2 regions of the Sediminibacillus dalangtanensis genome follow, and region 1 is predicted to be linked to the other one. Evidence: a T-box and tRNA genes for the amino acid it is inferred to sense, from the RefSeq annotation. Region 1 holds a T-box; the other holds one or more tRNA genes.
The links. The T-box of region 1 lies ahead of trpS (tryptophan--tRNA ligase). A T-box ahead of a tRNA ligase gene usually reads a tRNA of that ligase, here a tRNA-Trp.

Region 1 (5,678 bases):
GATCAAGGTGGACAGGCAGGGGGAAAAATCGTGGGCTATGTTTTATTGTTTCTTGTGGGATTCGGTTTAGCAGTATCTGGAGGTGTTACGTTCATTCTCTATTTGAACTTTATTCCGGCCGGCCTTTCCTGGATTGATTACTTTTTATTTATCCAGGGCAGATTGGAATGCTACTTTCTCCCGCTAGGTCTGCTGCTGATAATCATTGCAATTTATAAGTACCCAGGGTAATACCTGTTAATTATTAGGTTGGTTAGAATAAATATTCCTTTTTTGGCCATAATGTATCGTAAATAAAGGTTAAATATTGTACGGTTCACAGTTTCCGGCCAGGCCGTCTGGCAGCAGGCAGGACAAGATGATGGAAACAGCATGAGGGAATGCCGGCAAGCCTGAATGGGCCGCAATTTTCTAACGATCCAATTAATAAAGCGGGGGTTCGACATGTTGTATTTACACGACGTATGGGTGAATTGGTTTGAAGGCGAAGAAAACGGCTATAATGTTTGTGCATTTCATGAATGGAGAAAAGAAGACGGCATTGAACTGCTGGATCAGGTACCGGTTCTTTACATTGATGAAATGTTGTACCACTATATAGAAAATGATTTGCAGGATCTGCCAAAAAGCCTGCTCGAAGCAATCCATCAGCGGGCATATTTGCGGAAAAACCAGGAGCGGATATCTTTGGAATATGCGTGTGTGATCACAGATGGCCAATCGATTTTGGCAATCGATACGATGGGTTACCATCTGCCGGTTCGAAAAAGCAGGTTGATACCGAGACAGGAACGTCTGGTATATGATCTAATTGACGGCACAAGCAGGCTGGAGTTTTCTTTTTCACCGGAACAAAGGGAGAAAGAATATCATATATTGTCACTTTCACCTGATTCGATGCTCGGACTAACAAGGAAAGAACGACAGCTAAAGCAATTATTGATGATGGCTTTGGATCAGCTGGAGGGTACGAAAAACTTACAGGAAGTCCGTTACTGGCTGACAGAGTGGAACCCAGATCAATATTCGCAAATTCGGGAGATGGACTTTGACGCTGCCTGGCAAGCCTTGTATGAAGGCGTGAGCCCGGGATGGAGCAGAGCTCATGAAGAACTTTGTGCCAAGCTGGTAAAGGGGCAGCCATTTTTCGAGAAAATGTATGAGCTAGAACAGAATCAGGACCAGCAAAATACTTACAAACGAATGCTTTAACTAAAGAGAGAGACCAGATCACTGCCGGTCTCTCTTTAAATGTAAATATGGACAAGGAAAACCCGCAAATAGGACTGTGATTTTGCGGGTTTTTCCTTTAAAAAGCATTTTAAATACTTTGCTCGAATGTTACTTTTTCGGTTTCTTTTTGACTCTGCCCAGTCCCATTGCTTTTTTGGCTTTGGCAAGCATTTTGTTTGCTGCCTGCTCCGCTTTATCAGCACCGTTATCCAGAATGTCATCAAGCTCCTGCGAGTCGATCAACTCATAGTATCGCTCTTGGAGAGGCTTGAGTACGGAAATAACTGCATCAGCGGTATCCTGTTTAAATTGGCCATAACCTTTGTCCTGATACTTGCTTTCCAGTTCAGCGATAGAGGAGCCGGTACAACTGGCGTGAATGGCAAGCAGGTTGGAAACACCCGGTTTATTTTCTTTATCAAATTTAACAATACCCTCTGAATCTGTGACGGCACTTTTGATTTTCTTTTCGATTTTTTTCTCGTCATCCAGCATGAAAATGGATGCCTTTTGATTCGAATCTGATTTGCTCATTTTTTTGGTTGGGTCTTGTAGCGACATAATTCTTGCACCAGTTTTTGGAATACTTACTTCCGGCACGGTAAAGATGTCATTAAACTTATTGTTGAACCTTTGCGCTAAATTACGGGTTAGTTCCAAATGCTGCTTTTGGTCATCCCCTACTGGCACTATATCTGTTTTATAAAGCAAAATGTCCGCAGCCATTAGAGGAGGATAGGTAAGCAGTGATGAAGAAACTGCTTCTTTTCCTGCCGATTTGTCTTTGAATTGTGTCATCCGCTCCAATTCGCCGATATAACTGATGGATTGCAACATCCAACCCAGCTGTGTATGTGCTGCCACCTCGGACTGGATGAACAATGTCGATTTTTCTGGATCTATTCCTGATGCCAAGTAGAGAGCTGCCAGCGAGCGGATGTTGTCACGCAGTTTTAAACGGTCTTGTGGAACGGTAATCGCATGCTCGTCGACAATACAAAAATAACAGTGGTTTTCTTCCTGTAAGTCCACAAATTGTTTCATTGCTCCCAGATAGTTTCCGAGTGTCAGCGTTCCGCTCGGCTGAATTCCCGAAAATATAGTCTTCAATGTAATCACCTCTTCATAATCTGCAGCGTTGATAAAGGATATTGCGAGCATAAATTGAGCACAAAAAAAGCTCATTCTTTCCTTCTTTCGAAGGGACGAATGAACCGCGGTGCCACCCTTATTATCAAACTGTTATCCAGTTCGATCACTTAAGAATTCAACTTAGCTCGAAAGTCCAATTCCAATTCACCTTGATGCTTGTTTCCACCAACCACAAGCTCTCTATAAACCAGCGGGCAATTGTACTACGCCTTTTTCATTGCTAAAGATATTGATTTTTTATCATTATATAAAGACTTTTAACGAAATGCAAGGGCGAACCTCGAAATGTATTTCTCGATATGATAGGAAGGTGCGCATTGGTAATGAAAAAAGCGGCTTCACCAGTAAAAAGAACATACAATGAAGCAGGGGAGGACGAAAACGCCCTTCATTGCCGATGAAGATCAAAGTGGAGTTGAGAACCGACGAAAATGCACTTCACCAGGGCGATGAAGATCAAAGTGAAGCAGAGGAGCGATGAAAACGCCCTTCATCAGGGCGATGAAGATCAAAGTGAAGCCGAGAGACGTAGGAAATACCCTTCATCGGGGCGATGAAAATCAAAGTGAAGCCGAGAGACGTAGGAAATGCCCTTCATCGGTGTGATGAAGATCAAAGTGAAGCAAAGGAACGACGGAAACGCACTTCATCGGTGTAATGAAGATCAAAATGAAGCAGAGGAGCGACGAAAACGCCCTTAATCAGGATGATGAAGATCAAAATGAAGCCGAGAACCGTCGGAAATGTACTTCATCTTGTCTATAAAAAACATATCAAGATAGAAAGCAACCAAAATTATATGAAGTAGGCCCATTGATGGACACCTACCATTTTGTAGTTGCTTGCAAGTAGCCTTCTAATCCTTTGCTTAGAAGTCACAATTTGGCACCAATCATGAATGATATTGGTAGTAATCTTCACATCAGGAAAGAGAACCTCAAACTCTTTTACGGTTCGTAATACTGCCGTTTGTAAGGATTCCATAAACCCACAATCATTACAAACGCATTCTCTCTTCACAACATATACAGAAAATGAGTGGCATCTGAAACAAGTAATCCCTTTCCGTAATCGATCATAATCGTAGAAAGTTATTTGTGTATATGGGGAATCTGTTTTACTTATATCTGTCAGTTGATCAGCCAGTTTTTTATGTTTATCCGTTAATTTAGAAGTGATGGAGTTTAATTGTTTCATGTACTCATTAATCTGGGTGGGAAAAATCATCGGTTTATCTAAAGGGGCCTGGTATAAGGTGAAGGAGGGATTGATAAAAACACAAGCACCCTCTATTTGAAGGTTTGATCCAAGTCGGAGGAGCAATTGGCGTAGTAAGGATTCACTTCTACTCAACTGGTGTAGTGGATTTATAACTTCCAAACTTGGCTTCTTATAAAGTTTATCCGCTTCGTAAAAATAATCTCCTTGATAGTTTTTCACTTCAAAAAAGTATATTTTTTCTGGTGAAATAATAAGGGAATCAATTTGAAAGGTAGTGCTATTTACTTCAAATAATTAATCATTTAACACCAGGCATTCTCCATGGAGTTTTTCTGTTAGTCTGTCAAACATGAGTTCTCTCTCGTAGCCTCTTTGTAAATTGAAATAGTGCTGCTTACCTTTGCTGGACAAATTCATTCGCTTGTTTAATAAAGTAAGGATGATTAATTCCTTTGACTTCGTACGGGATTTAAAAATCAAGCATGTCCACCTCACCTTAAGGAAATCGTATTTCTGTTTATTATAAAGGGTCTATATTCGTTGTAAAATAGTTGTTCCGCCAATTAAGAGGCTGTGTTTTGTCCAAAAATGAAGTAAAAGACAGGGGAAAATAAAGAAGCGGATGCACATACCCGCTTCTTTATAAAATATTATATTCATAAAATTACCAACAGAGTACAGCCCTAACCTGCATAAAACCAAGCTAGCAGGAAAAGCATCAAAATCAGTAAACCGATACCCTGAAAGCACGCTGCTTTGACAAAGGAAATGCTTACTTTTTCAGAAGGTACCGTATCATTATCTGAAAGATAATCTCTCCGCTTGAAGCTCCGTTCGAAGGATTTCCTGAAACCATAAACGACGCCATCAAAAAAACCGCCATGGACAATCCATAAAAATATCCCGACAAACAGCCAGCATGCTCCGAAATAAAAAAGGATATTGATCAGATGTTCCAGTTGCAGTGCAGGAGCGGCAATCAGGAAAAAAGCAAGGCCGACTGCAAGGTTTATGCCAAGCAGCGCCCATTTATTTTGAAGGACTTTCATACATACACCAACTTTTCCATAGATATGAAGTATTATAGCATGATTGGACAAACGGTAAAATAATTCGTGATGGAGGAAATTGCAGACCGAAAATAGGGGATGAATAATTAGCACCTTGATATGGTTTCGTAAAAACAAGCAATGACTGACAATAAACTAGTCCAAAAGAACTATTTTGTGTAACTAGAATGCAATGTTTGCGGGGTTTGATAAAATTTTTGTAAAAAAAATGATGCAAAATTGTATGAAAACTTGTATAATTCAAATTGTGGATCAAACATCCGCGCAAATATTTAGAAAATTTAATCTAAGGGGAGGTCATTTACTTCATGAGAAAGGCAAATTGGCTATTGCTTGCAATGGCACTACTATTGAGTGTTTTCCTTGCAGCTTGTTCCGGCGGATCCAGTTCCGAAGGCGACAGCAGCGGTGAAGACACAGGATCAACGGAAGAAGGTACCGATGAAGGTACTTCAGAAGAAGGCGGAGAGGCGAGCGGCGAACAGGTGCTTAACCTGCTTGACACTTCACAAATTCCGACAATGGATTCTTCGCTAGCAACTGATGCAGTTGCATTCCAATACTTAGGCTCTACTATGGAAGGTCTTTACCGTCTAGGTGAAAATGCTGAACCGGTACCAGGTATTGCTGAAGGAGAACCAGAAGTAAGTGAAGACGGCTTGACTTGGAACATAAAATTACGTGAAGATGCAGTATGGTCCAATGGTGACCCGGTCACTGCCCACGATTTCGTATTCGCTTGGAGACGTGCTATCGATCCGGAAACAGGATCTGAATACGGCCCGTTCATGATGAACGACGTACTTAAAAACGCTACTGCCATCAACAATGGTGAAAAAGACCTTGAAGAGCTTGGCGTTGAAGCAGTCAGCGACTATGAACTGAAAATCACTTTGGAAAAAGCTGTACCATATTTCCACAGCTTGCTTACATTCGGTACTTACCTGCCGCTAAACGAAGACTTTGTAACAGAACAAGGCGACGACTACGCGCTAACTTCTG
Region 2 (5,678 bases), 370 kb from region 1:
AAACATCTCAGTACCCGGAGGAAGAGAAAGCAAATGCGATTTCCCAAGTAGCGGCGAGCGAAACGGAAACAGCCCAAACCAGAGAGCTTGCTCTCTGGGGTTGTAGGACACTCCATCGGAGTTACCAAGAAACAGTTTAAGCGAATCGATCTGGAACGATCAGCCAAAGAAGGTAAGAGCCCTGTAGTTGAAAGATTGTTTCCTCCGGAGTGGATCCTGAGTACGGCGGAACACGAGGAATTCCGTCGGAATCCGGGAGGACCATCTCCCAAGGCTAAATACTCCCTAGTGACCGATAGTGAACCAGTACCGTGAGGGAAAGGTGAAAAGCACCCCGGAAGGGGAGTGAAAGAGAACCTGAAACCGTGTGCCTACAAGTAGTCGAAGCCCGTTAATGGGTGACGGCGTGCCTTTTGTAGAATGAACCGGCGAGTTACGATCTCCTGCAAGGTTAAGTCGGATAGACGGAGCCGCAGCGAAAGCGAGTCTGAACAGGGCGAATCGAGTAGGGGGTCGTAGACCCGAAACCGTGTGATCTACCCATGTCCAGGGTGAAGGTCAGGTAACACTGACTGGAGGCCCGAACCCACGCGTGTTGAAAAACGCGGGGATGAGGTGTGGGTAGGGGTGAAATGCCAATCGAACACGGAGATAGCTGGTTCTCTCCGAAATAGCTTTAGGGCTAGCCTCAAGAGTTGAGTACTGGAGGTAGAGCACTGATTGGACTAGGGGCCCTCATCGGGTTACCGAATTCAGTCAAACTCCGAATGCCAGCCACTCGATCTTGGGAGTCAGACTATGGGTGATAAGGTTCATAGTCGAAAGGGAAACAGCCCAGACCGCCAGCTAAGGTCCCAAAGTATACGTTAAGTGGAAAAGGATGTGGAGTTGCTTAGACAACCAGGATGTTGGCTTAGAAGCAGCCATCATTTAAAGAGTGCGTAATAGCTCACTGGTCGAGTGACTCTGCGCCGAAAATATACCGGGGCTAAACGTATCACCGAAGCTGCGGATTGTTCTTGCGAACAATGGTAGGAGAGCGTTCTAAGTGCAGCGAAGTCAGACCGTGAGGACTGGTGGAGCGCTTAGAAGTGAGAATGCCGGTATGAGTAGCGAAAAAAGAGTGAGAATCTCTTTCACCGAAAGCCTAAGGTTTCCTGAGGAAGGCTCGTCCGCTCAGGGTTAGTCGGGACCTAAGCCGAGGCCGAAAGGCGTAGGCGATGGACAACAGGTGGATATTCCTGTACCACCTCCTTTCCGTTTGAACGACGGGGGGACGCAGAAGGATAAGGAAAGCGCACTGCTGGTCATGTGCGCCCAAGCAGTAAGAGAGTCGGATAGGCAAATCCGTCCGGCAATCTCAAGCTGTGATGGGGAGGGAAATAAAGTACCGAAGTTCCTGATTTCACACTGCCAAGAAAAGCCTCTAGTGAGGAAAGAGGTGCCCGTACCGCAAACCGACACAGGTAGGCGAGGAGAGAATCCTAAGGTGATCGGGAGAACTCTCGTTAAGGAACTCGGCAAAATGACCCCGTAACTTCGGGAGAAGGGGTGCTTCTTTTGCGAGAAGCCGCAGTGAATAGGCCCAAGCGACTGTTTAGCAAAAACACAGGTCTCTGCGAAGCCGTAAGGCGAAGTATAGGGGCTGACACCTGCCCGGTGCTGGAAGGTTAAGGGGACGCGTTAGCCGCAAGGCGAAGCGTTGAACCGAAGCCCCAGTAAACGGCGGCCGTAACTATAACGGTCCTAAGGTAGCGAAATTCCTTGTCGGGTAAGTTCCGACCCGCACGAAAGGTGCAACGACTTGGGCACTGTCTCAACGAGAGACCCGGTGAAATTATACTATGCGTGAAGATGCGCATTACCCGCGACAGGACGGAAAGACCCCGTGGAGCTTTACTGTAGCCTGATATTGAATGTTGGTACAGCTTGTACAGGATAGGTGGGAGCCTTAGAAACCGGAGCGCTAGCTTCGGTGGAGGCGCCGGTGGGATACCACCCTGGCTGTACGGACCTTCTAACCCAGGACCGTGATCCGGTCCGGAGACAGTGTCAGGTGGGCAGTTTGACTGGGGCGGTCGCCTCCCAAAGAGTAACGGAGGCGCCCAAAGGTTCCCTCAGAATGGTTGGAAATCATTCGCAGAGTGTAAAGGCAGAAGGGAGCTTGACTGCGAGACCTACAAGTCGAGCAGGGACGAAAGTCGGGCTTAGTGATCCGGCGGTGCCGTATGGAAGGGCCGTCGCTCAACGGATAAAAGCTACCCCGGGGATAACAGGCTTATCTCCCCCAAGAGTCCACATCGACGGGGAGGTTTGGCACCTCGATGTCGGCTCATCGCATCCTGGGGCTGTAGTCGGTCCCAAGGGTTGGGCTGTTCGCCCATTAAAGCGGTACGCGAGCTGGGTTCAGAACGTCGTGAGACAGTTCGGTCCCTATCCGTCGTGGGCGTTGGAAGTTTGAGAGGAGCTGTCCTTAGTACGAGAGGACCGGGATGGACACACCGCTGGTGTACCAGTTGTTCCGCCAGGAGCATAGCTGGGTAGCTACGTGTGGAAGGGATAAGTGCTGAAAGCATCTAAGCATGAAGCCCACCTCTAGATGAGACTTCCCATCATTTTAAATGAGTAAGATCCCTCAGAGACGATGAGGTTGATAGGTCCGAGGTGGAAGCGTGGTGACACGTGCAGCTGACGGATACTAATCGATCGAGGACTTAACTTAAAACAAAAAGTGAAGGCGACTGGTCAACAGCGTATGGATAGATCAGCCAGATGGTAGTACGCCGCTTTGAGCGTACGAAAAGCTGGATGAACTATACACTAGCTGTTAGGAGCCGTAACTGGATTAAAACAAAAAGCGTCGCGGGCTCCGGTCCGCAGATCATCATTCAAACGTGTGAAGTTCGTTGATGTCTTCCTTCTTATCTAGTTTTGAAGGTGTAAAAGAAATTTTTAAATTTACCCTTGATTTTTCGTGAAAAACAGCTATAATAGTTGTTGTCACAAAAAAAGTACACTTGGATGTACGCTAAAATGAGTCTGGTGGCAATAGCGGAGAGGTCACACCTGTTCCCATGCCGAACACAGAAGTTAAGCTCTCCAGCGCCCATGGTAGTTGGGGCTTTGCCCCTGCGAGAGTAGGACGCCGCCAGGCATATCCGTTCCACCGTAGCTCAGTGGTAGAGCAATCGGCTGTTAACCGATCGGTCGTAGGTTCGAATCCTACCGGTGGAGCCATGGAGAGCTGTCCGAGTGGCCGAAGGAGCACGATTGGAAATCGTGTAGACCGCTACCGCGGTCTCGAGGGTTCGAATCCCTCGCTCTCCGCCATTTCTTAAATGGCCCGTTGGTCAAGTGGTTAAGACACCGCCCTTTCACGGCGGTAACACGGGTTCGAATCCCGTACGGGTCACCACTTAATTGGAGGATTAGCTCAGCTGGGAGAGCACCTGCCTTACAAGCAGGGGGTCGCAGGTTCGAGCCCTGCATCCTCCACCATTAGAAAATCTGATAGGAATACATCTCCTACATTATCGCGGGATGGAGCAGTCTGGTAGCTCGTCGGGCTCATAACCCGAAGGTCGCAGGTTCAAATCCTGCTCCCGCAACCAAATTATTTCCTTAATATGGTCCGGTAGTTCAGTTGGTTAGAATGCCTGCCTGTCACGCAGGAGGTCGCGGGTTCGAGTCCCGTCCGGACCGCCACTTACATAGCTTCATATCATTTATTGGCTCGGTAGCTCAGTCGGTAGAGCAACGGACTGAAAATCCGTGTGTCGGCGGTTCGATTCCGTCCCGAGCCACCTTTTCTTATGGAGGGATAGCGAAGTTGGCCAAACGCGGCGGACTGTAAATCCGCTCCCATCGGGTTCGTAGGTTCGAGTCCTACTCCCTCCACCATTACATAGGGGTATAGTTTAACGGTAGAACAGAGGTCTCCAAAACCTCCGGTGTGGGTTCGATTCCTACTACCCCTGCCATTATTAATATGTTGGCGGTCGTGGCGAAGTGGTTAACGCACCGGATTGTGGCTCCGGCACTCGTGGGTTCGATTCCCACCGGTCGCCCCATTTTCCAGTGTGTGGTATAGTTGGGCTATAGCCAAGCGGTAAGGCATCGGGTTTTGATCCCGTGATTCGCTGGTTCGAATCCAGCTAGCCCAGCCAAAAAATGCGGAAGTAGTTCAGTGGTAGAACACCACCTTGCCAAGGTGGGGGTCGCGGGTTCGAATCCCGTCTTCCGCTCCATTTTAAGGCGGCATAGCCAAGTGGTAAGGCAGAGGTCTGCAAAACCTTTATCACCGGTTCAAATCCGGTTGCCGCCTCCATATGAATAACGTGCCGGTGTGGCGGAATTGGCAGACGCGCACGACTCAAAATCGTGTTCCTTCGGGAGTGTCGGTTCGACCCCGACCACCGGTATCATAAAAAAAGACTTCAACCTTTTAGGTTGGAGTCTTTTTTTATCATCGTTCAGTAGTATTAGTTGTAGTCGAATAAAGAATTTAATTAAGAGTTTTAAAGTGAAATGGATAGTCAAATGGACATTATTAATTCAAAAATAATAGTGTTATTAGAAAGCTTCAAAATGATTGTTTCAGGACGATTTGATCGGTAGACCAAAGCATTTAAACAAAATTCCCTTTCGATTGTTGCTTCAGCTAAGTTTAACGTAGGCAAACTATAACTCCATCAGATGCACAAATCGCCGTAAAGGACTCCACTTAATGAGGGCTCCTTTCCTATAGATAATAATCAAGAAATACTTACCAAATAATATAAATATAGTATAATATTCATAGAGTATGAAAGGGGGATCAGATATGGTTGCTACAATTATGAAAAATGGACGAGTTGTACGAGGTGTAAAGACGGGCTTAAATATAAAGGGAAGTCGCATAGAGAAAAATATAACTTTAAAATTATCGAATTATTTTGGTGTTACCTTTTCAAGAAATGAGAGATTTAAAAACACTGATTACAATTTTTCGTTCTTACAGCCTGGAGAAGCATATATTGAGAGATTTAATATGTATAATGAAATATTGCTTTTATTTTCACCTTTTGCAGATTTTGATAGACGAGCTTTTGACTTTGTAGATAAAACATTAAGTCAATATGACAACAGATTAGATAAAGTTTGCATATTTTTAGTAAGTAGAGACGAAAGAATAGAACAAAAAATTTCGGACTTAAATAATGAAAATAAGGATTCGAAGTTAATTATTCCATTCACTTATAAAGAATTTGAAACTGGAAACGTAAATGAAATAGTAATTGAAAATAAGTTGAGAAAATATTTCTATAGTCGTGATTTATTCGCTCTTGAATCTCCAATTAACAATGACTCATATTTTTATGGAAGGAAAAAAATTGTTCAGGAGTTTTATTCTAAGTATATTAGTGGCGAACATGGAGGTTTATTCGGCCTTCGAAAAGTAGGTAAAACTTCTGTACTCTACGCTTGGACAGAACTATTCAATCCAAAAAAGGGAATAGTTTGTATATAGATTGCCAAAATCCTTCAGTTCATAGTCTGAGATGGTTTAAATTATTAGGAGATATAGCTTCCAAAGTAATTGATAAGTATAATCTGAACATTGACGTTGATAAATACCAATTTGATGAACGATATGCTTCCAAAAGTTTTGAAGAGATATTCATGAGAATTTATGAAGA

Region 2: it encodes a tRNA-Trp, which carries the amino acid that the T-box ahead of trpS (tryptophan--tRNA ligase) is inferred to sense. The anticodon was not compared.

Annotation. Positions count from the first base shown of each region.
Region 1 is NZ_CP046956.1:962,477-968,154, forward strand. It holds gene ERJ70_RS04875 (YuzI family membrane protein) at 31-231, shown strand; gene ERJ70_RS04880 (YjbA family protein) at 445-1,212, shown strand; gene trpS (tryptophan--tRNA ligase) at 1,342-2,343, opposite strand; T-box leader at 2,432-2,612, opposite strand; partial or broken gene ERJ70_RS04890 (nuclease-related domain-containing protein) at 3,181-3,873, opposite strand; gene ERJ70_RS04895 (DUF3899 domain-containing protein) at 4,290-4,655, opposite strand; gene ERJ70_RS04900 (peptide ABC transporter substrate-binding protein) at 4,985-5,678, shown strand, end outside.
Region 2 is NZ_CP046956.1:595,502-601,179, forward strand. It holds rRNA gene ERJ70_RS03155 (23S ribosomal RNA) at 1-2,722, shown strand, start outside; rRNA gene rrf (5S ribosomal RNA) at 3,039-3,154, shown strand; tRNA gene ERJ70_RS03165 (tRNA-Asn) at 3,163-3,237, shown strand; tRNA gene ERJ70_RS03170 (tRNA-Ser) at 3,239-3,330, shown strand; tRNA gene ERJ70_RS03175 (tRNA-Glu) at 3,341-3,415, shown strand; tRNA gene ERJ70_RS03180 (tRNA-Val) at 3,423-3,498, shown strand; tRNA gene ERJ70_RS03185 (tRNA-Met) at 3,535-3,611, shown strand; tRNA gene ERJ70_RS03190 (tRNA-Asp) at 3,629-3,705, shown strand; tRNA gene ERJ70_RS03195 (tRNA-Phe) at 3,731-3,803, shown strand; tRNA gene ERJ70_RS03200 (tRNA-Tyr) at 3,815-3,900, shown strand; tRNA gene ERJ70_RS03205 (tRNA-Trp) at 3,907-3,980, shown strand; tRNA gene ERJ70_RS03210 (tRNA-His) at 3,995-4,070, shown strand; tRNA gene ERJ70_RS03215 (tRNA-Gln) at 4,092-4,166, shown strand; tRNA gene ERJ70_RS03220 (tRNA-Gly) at 4,173-4,247, shown strand; tRNA gene ERJ70_RS03225 (tRNA-Cys) at 4,254-4,327, shown strand; tRNA gene ERJ70_RS03230 (tRNA-Leu) at 4,340-4,421, shown strand; gene ERJ70_RS03235 (hypothetical protein) at 4,823-5,509, shown strand; gene ERJ70_RS03240 (hypothetical protein) at 5,662-5,678, shown strand, end outside.